DNA from 2 places in the Delftia sp. RIT313 genome. Region 1 is predicted to be linked to the other one. Evidence: riboswitches for the same ligand, from Rfam matches in the RefSeq annotation. Region 1 holds a riboswitch; the other holds the start of a gene.
What was found. Region 1 has a riboswitch for cobalamin ahead of BW39_RS13930 (TonB-dependent receptor). Riboswitches for the same ligand answer to the same signal wherever they lie in the genome.
Positions count from the first base shown of each region.

Region 2: it holds a riboswitch for cobalamin, as region 1 does, so the genes downstream of both, BW39_RS12045 (TonB-dependent receptor domain-containing protein) here and BW39_RS13930 (TonB-dependent receptor) in region 1, are expected to answer to the same signal.

Region 1 is NZ_JFYT01000047.1:18,393-25,992, reverse strand. It holds gene BW39_RS13945 (2OG-Fe(II) oxygenase) at 115-846, shown strand; gene alkB (DNA oxidative demethylase AlkB) at 859-1,509, shown strand; gene BW39_RS13935 (2OG-Fe(II) oxygenase) at 1,528-2,211, shown strand; cobalamin riboswitch at 2,224-2,542, shown strand; gene BW39_RS13930 (TonB-dependent receptor) at 2,664-4,826, shown strand; gene BW39_RS13925 (ABC transporter substrate-binding protein) at 4,826-5,878, shown strand; gene BW39_RS13920 (FecCD family ABC transporter permease) at 5,865-6,950, shown strand; gene BW39_RS13915 (ABC transporter ATP-binding protein) at 6,947-7,600, shown strand, end outside.
Region 2 is NZ_JFYT01000044.1:17,472-25,071, forward strand. It holds gene BW39_RS12020 (H-NS histone family protein) at 72-413, opposite strand; gene BW39_RS31970 (hypothetical protein) at 655-1,125, opposite strand; gene BW39_RS12035 (heavy metal-binding domain-containing protein) at 1,606-1,926, shown strand; gene BW39_RS12040 (ABC transporter substrate-binding protein) at 1,976-2,920, opposite strand; gene BW39_RS12045 (TonB-dependent receptor domain-containing protein) at 2,926-4,839, opposite strand; cobalamin riboswitch at 4,910-5,135, opposite strand; gene BW39_RS12055 (hypothetical protein) at 5,232-5,621, shown strand; gene BW39_RS12060 (helix-turn-helix transcriptional regulator) at 5,647-5,838, shown strand; gene BW39_RS12065 (sulfite exporter TauE/SafE family protein) at 5,848-6,654, opposite strand; gene BW39_RS12070 (AraC family transcriptional regulator) at 6,783-7,550, shown strand; gene BW39_RS12075 (MFS transporter) at 7,547-7,600, opposite strand, start outside.

The DNA.
Region 1 (7,600 bases):
ATTCTGTCCACTGCAAGAAGCGGGATGCAGGCGCTGCGGCGGCGCCCTAGACTGCGGCAATTGCCCACAGCGCCCATATTGCCAACCGCGCCCATACCGCCAACCCCGCCCGCCATGCTCAACCTCGGTCTTTTCGACAACGAAGCTTGCGAATCCGCCCCGCCCTGCCACTGGACGCAGATGGAGCACCAGCTCGATGAGCAAGGCTGTGCGCGCCTGCCCGGCCTGCTGGATGCGCAGCAGTGCCGCGACCTGGCCGCTCTTTACGCAAGGGAGGACGGCTTTCGCTCCCGCATCGTCATGGCACGCCACGGTTTCGGGCGCGGCGAGTACCAATATTTCGACTACCCCTTGCCACCGCTGCTGCAACGCCTGCGCGAGCAGCTGTATCTGCGCCTGGCGCCGGTGGCCAATCTCTGGAACCAGCGCATGGGGCTGGAGGTGCGCTATCCGGACCGGCTGCAGGACTTCCTGGCGCGCTGCCACGCGCAGGGCCAGTTGCGGCCCACGCCGCTCATCCTTCAATACGGTGCGGGCGACTACAACTGCCTGCACCAGGACGTCTATGGAGAGCATGTGTTTCCGCTGCAGGTGGTGCTGCTGCTGTCGCGGCCCGGGCGGGACTTCACGGGTGGCGAGTTCGTCATCACCCAGGCCGATGGCGACCGGCAGCGGGCCGATGTGATGGCACTGGACCAGGGCGATGCGCTGGTCCTGGCCGTGCGCCACCGGCCCGTGCCCGGGCGGCGCACCGGCTACCGCCGCGTGGCAATGCGCCATGGGGTCAGCCGCATCCACAGCGGCCATCGCCATACCGTGGGGCTGATCTTTCATGACGCACTTTGATGGATGGCCGGTATGAGCACGCTGGATCTTTTCGCCGATGAACAGCCCAACGGGGCCGAATCCATAGGTCCGCAATCCGTGGTGCTGCGCGGCCATGCCCTGCCCCATGCCGCGCAGTTGCTGGATGCGGTCGAAGGCATTGCGGCGCAGGCGCCGCTGCGCCATCTGGTCACGCCGGGCGGCTTCACCATGTCGGTGGCCATGACCAACTGCGGCGCGCTGGGCTGGACCAGCGACAGGCGCGGCTACCGCTACAGCGCCATCGACCCACTCAGCGGCCAGCCCTGGCCCGCCATGCCGGTCGTGTTTGTCCGGCTGGCGGGCGAGGCGGCCGCTGCGGCGGGGTTCGAAGGCTTTGTGCCCGATGCCTGCCTCATCAACCAGTACCTGCCCGGCACCCGGCTTTCCCTGCACCAGGACCGCGACGAACGCGACCTGGGCGCGCCCATTGTCTCGGTGTCCCTGGGCATGCCGGCCACGTTTCTGTTTGGAGGACTGGCGCGCGCGGACAGCACGGCCAGGGTGCCGCTGCAGCATGGCGACGTGGTGGTCTGGGGCGGCGTGGATCGGCTGCGCCACCACGGCGTGTTGCCGCTCAAGGACCAGCCCCACCCGCTGCTGGGCGGGCGGCGCATCAATCTCACTTTTCGCAAGGCGGGCTGAATGGTTGGACGGTCTGAAATGGACAGGCTCAACAGCCAGGATCGCTTCGCCCGCCTGGATTGGGCGCGGATTGCCGCTGAGCTCGATGCCGAAGGCCATGCCCTGCTGCCGCAGCTGCTGACTGCGGATGAAAGCCGCGCCGTGGCCCGCGAGGCGGCAGCCGCGTCTGGCCTGCCGCCCTGCGTGCAGGCATGGCGCCCGGTGCTGTACGGGCATCTGCTGGCCCTGGCCAACCGCTGGCGCGAACACATGGGCTTGCAGCCTGAGTTGCCAGGCTGCTTCGAGGATTTCATGCGTCCGGGCCGACAAGCAGGCCAAACGCAGCCACAGCCACATCTGCTGCGCGTGCCGCAAGCGGGCCATGCCCCTCTGCGTTCATACAGCGAAGGTGCGGCGGTGTTTCCGCTGCAGCTGGTGCTGCTGCTGTCCCGGCCGGGCCAGGATTTCGAGGGCGGCGAATTCGTGATGACCGAGCAGCGCCCGCGCATGCAATCGCGCCCCATGGTGCTGCCGCTGGGCCTGGGGGATGCGGCCATCATCGCCACGGGGCCGCGCCCGGTGCGCGGTGCGGCGGGCTTTTACCGCGTGCATCTGCGGCATGCCATCAGCCGCGTTCACCGTGGCGAGTGGCTGGGTCTGGAGCTGCTTTTGCACGACGTGCCCCAGGCGCCAAAGGCTATGAAAACAGACCGCTGGCTATAATGCCGCGCCTGCAAAGGCATCCGTGCAACAGGTGTCCGCATGCCAGCCATGGGGATGAAACGGGAACAAGGTGACTGCCAGCAAATGCTTTTTGCGCTGCCGGCACAGGCCTTGGCTGCCCCCGCAACGGTAAACAAGTCAAGGCGCTCCATGCCTGTCCCGCCAGTCTCCGCAACCCTGCGGAGGGGCGATGACAGGCTGTCACTGGTTCATGGCGTGGTCTGCAACATGCAGCTTTTCGCGGGTGGATTGGGAAGACGGGGCGCTGGGCGGAAGGCATGTCCTTGCGCCGCTTGTGAGCCCGGAGACCGGCCTGCTGCGTTTCGCGCCTGCTGTGCAGGCGTTTTCTTGACTGTCTGCGGGGTGCGGATGGCAACGTCCTGCGCCCTTTCCTCCCACGCTGGCTGGAGAGGTGGCAGTGCCTTGCTTTCGCATCAGACGGTCGAAGACCGATGTTCGAAATGCATTCTTCCTTTTCCAGGGTTTCCAGCGCTCGCGCTGCCCAGTCCCTTTCCGTGCGGCTGAGCCCGCTGGCCCTGGCCTGCGCCTTCATCTGCCTGCCGGCGCAGGCTCAAACCCAAACGCCCACGCCCACGCCAACGCCCCCATCAACCGCCCTGCCCGAGGTCCAGGTCACCGGCCAGGCCGAACGCATCGGCCAGCAACTGGCCCAGCCTGCGCGCTCTGCCAGCCATACCGGCGTCTCCAACCAGGAAGTGCCGGCCAGCGTGGACGGCGTCTCTGCCGAGCAGATGCAGGAGCGCGGCGACTACGCCCTGGTGGACGCCGTCACGCGCACCGTGGGCCTGACCTCCAGCAGCACGCCGGGCAACGGCGGCCTGTCCTTCAGCAGCCGCGGCTTTGCGGGTGTCAATTCCGTGGGCGTGGCCGAAGACGGCATGGTGCTGGGCGTGGCCGCCGGCACCACGGCCTATCCGGGTGACAGCTGGGGCTACGAGCGCATCGACGTGCTGCGTGGACCGGCCTCGCTGATGTATGGCAGCGGCACCATGGGCGCCACGGTCAACGCCATCCGCAAGCAGCCCAGCCGCACCAGCTCGGCCGAGGTGCTGGTGGGTGCGGGCACGGACGACACGCTGCGCCTGGGCCTGGGCGTGACCGGCGCCCTGGGCGCCTATGCCAGCTACCGCATCGACAGCTACACCGCGCGCAGCGCGGGCGAGCGCGATCTGGACCAGTCGCGCAACGGCAAGTTCATGAGCACGCTGCGCTTGGAGCCCACGAGCGACCTGCAGATCGACCTGATTGCCGACCGCAGCGTGCAAAAGCCCAGCCGCTACTGGGGCACGCCGGGCCTGGACGGCAAGGTGGTGGAGTCGCTGCGCGACCGCAACTACAACGCCGAAGACAGCGTGCTGCGCTATGCCGACGAGCGCCTGCGCGCCAAGGTGCAATGGAAGGCCAATGACTGGCTGACGGTGCGCAACGAGCTGTACCACGTGAAGTCCGACCGCCACTGGCGCAACATCGAGGCCTACGCGCTCAACCCCGCCACCTGGACCGTGGGCCGCTCCGACTACCTGGAAATCCTGCACGACCTGGAGCAGACCGGCAACCGCCTGGGCCTGAACGTGGACCGGGGCTCGCACAAGATCGCCATGGGCTGGGAGGCCGCGCGCATCAACCTGCGGCTGTCCAACAATTCGCCCTATGGCGGCTCGTCCACGGTCTCGGCCTGGGATCCCGTGCATGGCAGCTGGGCCAGCCCCGATCTCACCGCCGCCAAGACAGAAACCGGCGTGACCCAGCATGCCCTGTACCTGGAAGATGCCTGGCGCATCAGCAACCGCTGGCTGGCCATGGCCGGCCTGCGCCGCGATGTCTACGACTTTGCCAGCCACTCGCTGGTGGGCGGCACGGATTTCAACAAGACGCTGGCCGCCACCTCCTGGCGCCTGGGCCTGACCTATGAGTTAGCCCGCAACACCCATGTCTATGGGCAGATCAACTCGGGACACGATCCCGTCAACAGCCTGGTGTCGCTGAACCTGGCCAACACGGCTTACAAGCTGAGCAAGGGCCGCCAGGCCGAGATCGGCATCAAGCAGCAAGTGGCTGGCGGGCGCGGCGAATGGACGCTGGCTGTGTTCGACATCAAGAAGGACGACATCATCACGCGCGACCCCGACCGCCCGGCCATCTCCATCCAGGGCGGCAGCCAGTCCTCGCGCGGGGCCGAGGTCACCGCCACCTTCCAGGCCACGCCCGCCCTGCGCGTGGAGGGCAATCTGTCCTATGTGGACGCCCAGTTCGACAAGCTCATCGAGGCTGGCGGCAACCGCGCAGGCAACCGTCCGCAGAACGTGGCCAAGACCACGGCCAACCTCTGGGGCCACTACCGCGTGGGCGCCTGGCAAGCCTCGCTGGGCCTGCGCTACGTGGGTGACCGCTTTGGCAACAACGCCAATACCGTGAACCTGCCCGCCTACACCGTGGCCGACGCCGCGCTGAGCTGGCAGGTGGACCCGCGCACCACCCTGAGCCTGATCGGCCGCAACCTGGCCGACAGGGTCTATGTGGGATCGAGCTACGGCAGCCAGTTCCTGGTCGGGCAAGGCCGCCGCTTCGAGATCGCGGCCCATATCCGGTTCTGATGGCCATGGCGCGCTCCAAAAGCCTCCACGGTCTCCACGGCCTGTGCGCTGGCGCCCTGGCGGCCACCCTGCTGCTGGCCGGCTGCTCGCGCAGCGATTCCGGCACCACCAGTGAACTGCCGGCACCGGCTGCCGCACCGCAGGCGGCCGTGACCGTCAATGTCTGCGGCAGCCCCGTGACCTACGCCAGCGCACCGCTGCGCGCCGTGACCCATGACGTGAACATCACCGAGATGTTCCTCTTTCTGGGCCTGGGCGACCGGCTGGTGGGCTACAGCGGTATCACGCAGGCCAAGCAGATCGACCCGGCCTTCCAGGCCCAGCTGGCCCGCGTGCCGCGGCTGGCCGAGCGCGAGATGAACCTGGAGGCCATCCTGGGCGCCTCGGCCGACTTCGTCTTCGGAGGCTGGAGCTACGGTTTTCGCCAGGGCCAGGTCACGCCCGAGGTGCTGCAGCGCCACGGCATTGCCTCGTATGTGCTGTCCGAATCGTGCATCCGCGTGGGGCCGCGCAGCCAGGTGGCGCTGGAAGACGGCCTGACCGACCTGCGCAACCTGGGCCGCATCTTCCGCATCGACGCCCATGCCGAGCAACTGGCGCAGGGGCTGGAGCGCGACCTGAAGGACCTGCGCGAGCGCATGCAGGGCGTGCGGCAGCGGCCTTCGGTCTTCGTCTACGACAGCGGCCAGGACATCCCCGTGACCGTGGGCCGCTACGGCATGCCGCAGGCCATGATCGAGGAAGCGGGCGGGCGCAACATCTTCGACGACATTCCCAGCAACTGGCCTGCAGGCAACTGGGAGGACGTGGTGCAGCGCAACCCGCAGTGGATCGTCATCATCGACTACGGCCAGCCCCATGCCCAGGGCAAGATCGACTTCCTGCTGGCCAAGCCCGAGCTGGCCGGCGTCGATGCCATCCGCGAAAAGCGGTTCTTCGTGATGACCTATGCCGAGGCCACGCCCGGCCCGCGCAACATTGCGCGGACCCGCGCCCTGGCGCAGGCCCTGCACCCCGACCGCATGCCGGCGCCCAGCCATGCGGCCAACTGATTCTCGCTGGCCCAGGCGCCCTGGCGCCGCCCGCCTCTGGTGCCTGCTGCTGTTCGCGGCCCTGTTGCTGGTGATGACGCTGGCCATCACCTGGGGGCCCGTGGACATGCCGGCCAGCACGGTCTGGCGCATTGCCTGGAGCCGGCTGCTGCAGGTGCTGGGCATGCAGCCGCCGCCACTGGAGGGCATCACGCCGCAGCACCAGCAGATCGTTTGGCTGATCCGCATGCCGCGCGTGCTGCTGGCGGCCCTGGTGGGCGCGGGGCTTGCCGTGGTGGGCACCATCATGCAGGCCATGGTGCGCAATCCGCTGGCCGATCCCTATCTGCTGGGCGTGTCCTCTGGTGCGTCGGTGGGCGCCGTGGCCGTGCTGGCCTTCGGTGCGCTGGCCTCGGCCGGCATGTACGCCCTCACGGCCGGGGCCTTTGCCGGGGCGCTGGCGGCCACCGTCGCCGTCTACCTGCTGGCGCGCTCCCAGGGCCGCATTCATGCCACGCGGCTGATCCTGGGTGGTGTGGCCATCGGCTATGTGCTGGCAGGCGTGACCAGCCTGATCACCCTGTCATCGGGCCAGCGTGACCTGGCCAATGCCCTGCTGACCTGGACGCTGGGCAGCCTGGCCGGCACGCAGTGGGAGGAACTGGGCATTCCCGCCGCCGTGCTGGCTGCGGGAATGCTCTGGCTGGGGCTGCAGACGCGCCCGCTCAACGCCCTGCTGGCCGGTGACGAGGCCGCCGCCACGCTGGGCGTGGACACGGCACGGCTGCGGCGCGCACTGTTCCTGGCGGTGTCGCTGCTCACGGGCACCATGGTGGCGGTCAGCGGCGCCATCGGCTTTGTGGGGCTGATCGTGCCGCACGCCGCGCGCATGCTGGTGGGCACGGACCACCGGCGCGTGCTGCCCGTGGCCGCCCTTGCCGGCGCCCTGCTGCTGGTGCTGGTGGATCTTGTCGCGCGCACGGCCTTTGCGCCCATGGAACTGCCCGTGGGCGTGATCACCTCGCTGATCGGCGGACCCTTCTTCGTCTGGATGCTGGTGCGCCAGCCGGTGCAGGGAGGGCGCGGCCCATGAAGCTGCAAGCCCAGGACCTGTGCTGGAGTGCCGATGCCCGGCGTGCCGACGCCCGGCGCATCGTGGACCAGGCCAGCCTCGCCCTGCACAGCGGCGAATGCGTGGGGCTCATCGGCCCCAACGGCAGCGGCAAATCCACCCTGCTGCGCATGCTCTACCGCGTGTTGCGGCCCGACGCAGGCTGCGTGCTGCTGAACCAGCGCGACATCCGGGACATGACGGCGCGCGAGTTCGCGGCCCAGGTCTCGGTCCTGGCGCAGGAGGCGCCGCAGAGCTTTGACTTCACCGTGCGCGAAGCCGTGATGATGGGCCGCATCCCCCACCAGTCCCCCTGGGCGCGCGACAGCGCCGAGGACCTCGCCTGCATGCGGCAGGCGCTGGCCCAGGTGAATGCCCTGGCGCTGGAGGAGCGGCGTTTCTCCAGCCTGTCCGGCGGCGAGAAGCAGCGCGTGCTCGTGGCCCGGGCGCTGGCCCAGCAGCCACGGCTGATGCTGCTGGACGAGCCGACCAACCACCTGGACATACGCCATCAACTGGAGTTGATGTCACTGGTCCGGCGCCTGCAGATCAGCAGCATCGTCGCCCTGCACGACCTCAACATCGCCGCCCACTACTGCGACCGTCTCTATCTCATGGAACAAGGCCGCATC
Region 2 (7,600 bases), on a different contig from region 1:
GGCACAGATTCCTTCGCATCGGAACTCCACCGCACCGCACGGCATCCTGCGTGCCGCCGTGTGCAGCGTTTTCAGTTGCGAGCTGCCGCTGCCGCCATTTCGGCGAGGAACGGGCCTTGGGCCGCTTCGGGTTTGCTTTCGATGAGGAAGTCGTCGCGATCCTGGTCCTTGATCCAGTTCGGAGGCTTGCCTCGACCTGTCCACGTCGCTCCCGTGGCCGGATCGCGATACTTCGCCGGCGCACTGGTTTTTTCAGGGATGTAGGGGAACACTTGCTGTTGGGTGAACCCGAAATCGGTCACCAGCTTCTGGACCTTGGACAGGGCAGCGTCGGCCGCCGAGGTGCGGGCCTTGGCAATTTCCATGTCCAGCGCGGCCTTGGCCGCAAGGAGTTCTTTGAGGGACTGTGTCATAGGGGTGCGAAATTTTTGAAGCCAGATTATGGGGCTGTTCGGGCAGCCGCGTGGTGTCCGGATCATGCTGGCCGATGAAAGGAAGGCAGCCCGCCTGAGCCTGCTGCCGAGCCGGGTGACCGCAGGCCCGGGCAGGAAAGCCGGTCTTGCCCTCATCTGTGGTCGCGCGTACTACCCCGCACGGCCGCAGCGATCACGCCAGATGGAATATCCCGCGTTACACCGGCCTGGCAAGGCAGCCCTAAGCTTCCAAGCTGCGAACGAATTCGCTCCCCACCTCGACTCCTAGAAGAGAGTCCACGGCCGCCACCCGCTTCAGCGCTTCGTCGGCGCTGAAGCCATTTCCCGCCAGCACGGCCAATGCGTCGTTGTGCAGGGCATAGGCCAGGTGCGCTGCGATCCGTACGCTTTGATCTGCGTCCACGTTGCTTCCCAGATACCCACTCAGGAGAAGACGGATCTCGCACACGGCTTTCGCCAGGATTTTCTCCTCAGTCAGCTGTTTCATCACGCCCCTTTGCCTTATCGCCCCCACAACTGCCTCCATCGCCTCAATCTGCGCATTGATAAAGGCAAGCAGCTCATTGGAATCGACAACCTCCATGGGATTGCTGGGGTAAGCGCCAATCAGCAAGCTGGAGATGAGTCCCCATTGTTCTCGCACGCGGTTCAGTTGGTTGAACTCATCTTCCGACATCTGAAAATACAACATGGCGACTCCTTAGCGAAATGGCTTGGAGCCGGGCGCGGAGAATGAGTAGGACGCTGCGTACAGATCAGAGAACTGTGGCGCAGTGTTGATTGGTAGGGAAGAGAGCGTTGACCCGCCCACAAAGAAAGCAGCCATAGAGGCCTCCTAGCGTTTCGTTCAACTTCACCTCCTGTTCAGAGAGGTGGCCGGGTACTTGAACACGGTGCTAGCTCCGCCCGCAGCTTTCCCTCGAAAGGTCTTTTATGACTGCGCGCTACCCGGCCATAAAACAGGCGCGCGCAGGCGCACGAATCCTATGGACGAGAAAACGCCACTGCTTTCGAGAGTGGCGGACCGGCTAACAAAAGGTGTGTTCAGCACCTGGAGGCGATGATACCCCACGCCTATGGCAGACTGCCCCGTTCAGTCCTGCCTTGCGTCTGCCCCTTGCCGGCTTGGCGCTCAAGGTGCATCTCCGTCACTCACCACCGAGGATTTCTCATGATCATCACCACCACCCCCCAGATCGAAGGCCGCCGCATCACCCGCTACTGCGGCGTGGTCGCGGGCGAGGCAATTTTGGGCGCCAATGTGTTCAAGGATTTGTTTGCCGGGCTGCGCGACATCGTGGGCGGGCGGTCGGCCACCTATGAGCGCGAGTTGCAGCGGGCGCGCGAGATTGCGCTCAAGGAGCTGGAGGAACGCGCCCAGGAACTGGGCGCGAATGCCGTGGTGGGGGTGGACCTGGATTACGAAGTGCTGGGCCAGGGCAATGGCATGTTGATGGTGTCTGCCAGCGGCACGGCCGTGGTGCTGGAGTAGGCGAGGCCATCGGCCAAGCAGACCAAGCGGGTCAATCAGACCAGAGAAGTCAACGCGGCGCTGTGCCCGGCATCTGCAGGCAGCGGGCCAGCGCCCGCGCCGCCTCGCCCAGGCGCGGGCCGGGGCGGGAGACCACGTCCGTCTCGACCAGGTCCAGCGCGCAGATGCGGCCGGAGCGCACGGCTGGCATGCGGCTCCAGCCGGGGCGGGCGGCAAAGCTGGCTGATGGCGTCTGCGGCGTGTGGATGATGAGTTCGGGCTGCTGGCGCAGCACGTATTCGGGCGTGATGCGGGGGAAGGGACCCAGGTTCTGCGGCAGCACATTGCGCGCGCCCAGGCGCTGCAGCAGCTGGCCTATGAAGGAGTCCGGCCCCGCCGCATAAGGCGTGGCGTCCACCTCGAAATACACCTTCTGCCCGGCGGGCGCTTGCGCAGCCAGCGCCTTGGCCTGCTGGTCCACCTCGGCCTGCATGCGCGCCAGCAGGGCGTTGGCGCGCTGCACCTGCAGCAGCTGGTCGAGCTTGTGCAGTACCTGCTCCAGCTGCGCCATGTCGTTGGCGTCCAGCGCCAGCACGGGAATGCCGAAGCGCTCCAGCTGTGCGATGACGGGTGCGGAATACGCCATCAGCACCACGTCGGGCCTGAGCCGCACGGTGGCCTCGACCAGCGGGGCAAAGGTGTGGCCCAGCTTGGGCAGGGCGGCCACGCGGGCCGGGTGGTTGGAGAACTCGTCCACGCCCACGATGCGCTCGCAGGCGTCCAGCGCGCACAGCGATTCGGTCAGCGAGGGCAGCAGCGAGACGATGCGCTGCGGCACGCGCTCCAGGCGCACCTGGCGCCCGCGCATGTCGGTAATGGTGTAGGGAGTGGCTGTGCTTGTGCTGCCTTGGCTCGCGTCTCCCGTCTTTTGCGCATGGGCGTTGCTGGCGCCGCCCGCGCAGGCCAGCGCGGCGATCAGCAGCAGAAGGCGGGGCAGGCGCACAAGCAGGTGCATGGCGGTCAGGGCAGGGGAGTCCAGCGCACGCTGACGAACACGGTGCGGCCTGCGTTGGCGTAGCCGCGCGTGGGGGCGTAGTCGCGGTCGGCGATGTTGTTGACGCGGGCCAGCAGCGTCCATTGCCTGGTCAGCTGGCGCTGGGCGTAGAGGTTGACCACGCCGTAACCGCCCAGTTGCAGGGTGTTCGCCTCGTCTGCGTAGCGGCCGCTGTACAGCTGCGCTTCGCCGCCCAGCGTCCAGCCGGCCGCCTGGGTGTCGGCGTTGAGCTTGAGCATGCGCTTGGAGCGGTAGGGCAGCAGCTTGCCGGTCTCCAGGTTCTCGGGGTTCATGAAGTCCAGCGAGGCGCCCAGGTTGGCGCTGCCCAGGCGCGTGCTGCCCGACAGCGTCAGGCCGGTGATCTCCGCGCTCTGCCAGTTGCGGTAGCAGTTGCAGGGAAGGGCGCTGTTCCAGTCGTAGGTGATGAGGTTCTTGAACTTGTTGCGGTAGACCACGGTCGAGAGGCGGTTGGCACCGGCCGCATAGTGCAGGCCCGTTTCCACGTTGGTGCTGCTTTCGGGCTTGAGGTCGGCCGCCGCCTGGCCCGTGAAGCGTTCGTACAGCGTGGGCGTGCGGAAGGCCGTGCCGGCCGATGCCACCCAGCGCCAGCGCTCGTCGATCTGCAGGCCGTAGCCCAGGCCGCCCGTGGTCTTGTTCTGCTGGTCGCGCACCTGGTCGTGGCGCAGGTTGGCGTCGAACTGGTGGCGCCCCTCCGTCAGGCGCCAGCCGGCCGACAGGGAGTTCTGCACGCGCCGGCTGTCGGTGTTCTGCGTCCAGGCGTATTGCGTGTCCAGCCTGTCCTCGCGGCGTTCCAGGTCGATGTTGAAACGGTGCTGGCCCAGCGTGAACAGGTTCTGCAGCAGGTAGTTGGTGGAGCGGCCCTTGGCGCTTTCCGACGACTGGGTGTGGCGGTCGCTTTGGCTGTCGGTATGGGAGACCTGGACCACGCTTTTGTACATGGCGTTCCAGCCTGCCTGCCAGCGCAGGCTGCCGGTGGTGTTCTTGACCACGTCGTAGTCGTCGAAAGGCGGCGGGCTCTGGTCGTAGTGGGTGCGCAGGCGGCTGTGCAGCAGGCTGGCGTCGATCTGGTGGATGCCCGTTTTGTAGCCCGCGTTCAGGCCCAGCGAGGTGTTGCTGTAGCCATCCTTGTCCGGGTTGGGCGAGAAGGTGTTGCCGGGGTAGACGTCGAAGCCGTCGCTGCGCTCGTCCGCCAGGTTCAGCCCGTAGGTGAAGCCGTTGGCTCCGCCCTGAAATCCCGTGGCCAGCTTGCTGGTGCCCTGGTTGCCTATGCCCGCCTCGGCATAGGCGCGGGTCTGGCCGTCCGCCCGCTTGGTGAAGATCTGGATTACGCCGCCCATGGCGTCTGAGCCATAGATGGCGGCGGCCGGGCCGCGCAGCACCTCGATGCGCTCGATCTGCGCCAGCGGCAGGGTGGACCAGACCGCGCCGCCCTGCAGCTCCTGCGAGCTGTAGCGCACGCCGTCGATGAACACGGCAGTGTGCTGGTTGCTGGTGCCGCGCAGGTAGACCGAGGTGACCTGGCCCGGCCCGCCATTGCGGTTGATCTGCACGCCCGGCACCTGCACCAGCAGGTCGGCCACGCCCGTGGCGCCGCTGCGGGCAATGGTCTCGGCGTCGATCACGGTCATGTCGGCCGTGACGGTGCGCAGGGACTGTTCGCTGCGCGAGGCGGTGACGACCACCGTATCGAGCTGGGAGGTCTGTGCGCGCTGCGCCTGTTGTGCCTGTTGTACCTGTGCTTGGGCCTGGCAGGCCAGCAGCGAGGCCGCAGCCAGGGCGGACAACGTGCGCAGTACGGGGAACGCCGAGGGCGAGCGAAGAGCGGCGCCAGGGGCGCGCGCGAGGGCGAGGGTGTGCATGGATGCGAGCCAGTTGCGCGCCAGCGACCCCGCCGGCACGGAAACCACAAAGACCGGCTGCGCTGCATGCGCGGCCGGCCGCCTGTTGGCCGGTATCCAGACTGGTGACGCACTCGCCAAGGCCTTCCCGGGCTGTACGCCCAGTGGCACGGGTTTGGCGGGGGCCGGTGCAATGCACGCGGCGTTTCACTCACTGTTGCGGGGGCAGTACATGCGGGCGGCTTTATCTGGCCGCCCCATGTTTCCCGTTTAACCGCAGCCCCTGGGGCTGCTGGCACCAACGGCGGCGATTGTACGGCGGGGCGTTCAGTACCGATGTAAAGCTTGCTTGACATACCCGCCGGTGGCATCGCACAATGTCAAGCATCCTTTACACATTGCGAGAGACTTCCATGAATCAAACAACGGTCACCAACCGCCGCTACCAGAAGGAACTTGGATTTGCGCTGCTGCTCTACATGGCGCTGCTTGTGGGGGCGCTTTTGCTCAGCGCCGACATGCAGGCCGGGGCCCTGCGCACAGCGCTGCTGCTGAGCCCCATGCTGGCGTTTGCGCTGGCCGTGCGGGCCATCGTGCGCCTGGTGCGCGATACCGACGAGTTCCTGCGCAAGTCCATGCTGGAGCAGCTGGCGATTGCGGCGGCGGGCACGGCCGGCATCACCTTCACCTACGGATTCCTGGAAATGGCAGGTTTTCCCAAGCTCAGCATGTTCATGGTATGGCCCTTGATGGGTGCGCTCTGGGTGGCTGCCTCGGTGGCCCACTGGCTGCGCAGCCGATGAGCTGTTCCGCCAAAGTGCCCCTCCCATGAAAAACACCATCCGTGAACTGCGCGCCGAGCGCGGCTGGAGCCAGGCCGCGCTGGCGGACCTGCTGGGCGTGTCGCGCCAGACCGTGAATGCGATCGAGACGGGCCGCTACGACCCCAGCCTGCCGCTGGCATTCGCCATTGCCCGGGTGTTCGAGACCCGGATCGAAGCGATCTTCCAGGAGGGTTGAGCGCAGCGCTCAGGCCACGATCATGACCAGCAGCACCAGGCCCAGCAGGGCCAGGTAGGCCTTGGCATGCAGGGCATCGGGAATGCGGCCGATCAGCGGTGCCGCCAGCCTGATGCCCGTCCACGATCCGGCCGTCAGCAGCGCAAAGGCCTGCAGGTCCACATAGCCCACATGCCAGAGGCCCAGCCCCGCGCCCTGCGATGCCAGCATGTAGGCAGCGGTGCCCGCCACGGCCATGGGCAGAGACAGGGGGCTGGCCATGGCCGTGGCGGCCGCCATGCTGGCGCCGCGCCGGCGCATCAGCGGCACGGTCATCACGCTGCCGCCCACGCCCAGGAAGGCTGCAATCGCGCCAATCGCCAGGCCTGCGATGGCGGCGGGCCTGCGGCCCATGGGCTGCAATTGGGCGGTGGTGCCGTGCACGAAGCCCGGGCGCAGCAGCGCGTCGGCAATGGTCAGCGCAAGGTAGGCAATGAAAGCCCAGCGCACCCAGTCGCCGTTGAGCCAGGTGGCGGCCGCCGCGCCCGCCACGGCGCCGGCCGCGATGAAGCCAGCCAGCGGCCGCACCTGCTCCCACGGCAGGGCGCCCGCGCGGTGCTGGCGCAGCGTGGCCATGGAGGCGCCAAAAATCATCACGCAGGTGGAGGTGGCCACGGCAATGTGCATGGCAGCCTGGCCAATGGCGGAGTCCGCGCCGTGGATGGAGGTCAGCAGCGCATAAAGCAGCGGAACGGCCACGAAGCCGCCGCCAAAGCCGAAGAGCACGGTGGTCACGCCGGCAAGCACACCGAAAGCCAGCAGCAGGAGAGGAAACACAGACAGTCCTTTGGAAAAAACGAGCAAGGACTGAACCTTAGGATGCTGCGGTTTGGCCTGCTTTCGCGGATGGGTCAATAATCCTCGAATTCCTGCCAAAGCCTGTTGGCTGTTTTCCGGACATTCCCATGCTCAACATCCCGCTGCATTCCGTGGACGCCGTGGCGCGCGATGTGCTGGCCATCGGCACCGACTACACGCCTGGCACGCTGCTGCCCACGCACAGCCACCGGCGTGCCCAGTTTCTCTACGGGATGAGCGGGCTGATGGAAGTGGAAACCGACGACGGCGCCTGGACCATCCCGCCCTACAGCGGCGTGTGGATTCCGGCCAGCAAGCCGCACAGCGTGCGCATGCAGGGCGTGAGCACGCGCAGCCTGTACATCGAACCGGCTGCTGCGCCCCGCCCGGGTGTGCACTGCGAGGCCCTGGTCGTCACCCCGCTACTGCACCAGCTGCTGCTGTCCTGCGCCGACCTGCCGGCGCTGTACGACGAAGCAGGCCGCGACGGCGCCCTGGTCACGCTGGTGCTGCATGAGCTGGCCTCGGCCCGCAGCCTGCCGCTGTTCGCGCCCATTCCCCGCGATGAAAAGCTGGCCGCCCTGTGCAAGCAGTTCCTGGCCCAGCCCAGCATCCGCGCCACGCCGCAGGACTGGGCGCAGACGCTGAACAAGAGCCTGCGCACCTTCAGCCGGTTTTTCCAGCAGCACACAGGCATGGCCTTTGGCGCCTGGCGCCAGCAGGCCTGCCTGCTGGCGGCGGTGTCCCGGCTGTCTGCGGGCGCATCGGTCACGCAGGTGGCGCTGGACCTCGGCTATGACAGCCCCAGCGCGTTTTCCACCATGTTCCGCAAGGCGCTGGGCCGGGTGCCTTCGGAGCTGGTGAGCCGGGTCTAGGCGGGAACGCTGGCCTGGGCAGCCGTTTCCCGTGTCATGGCCCAGAACAC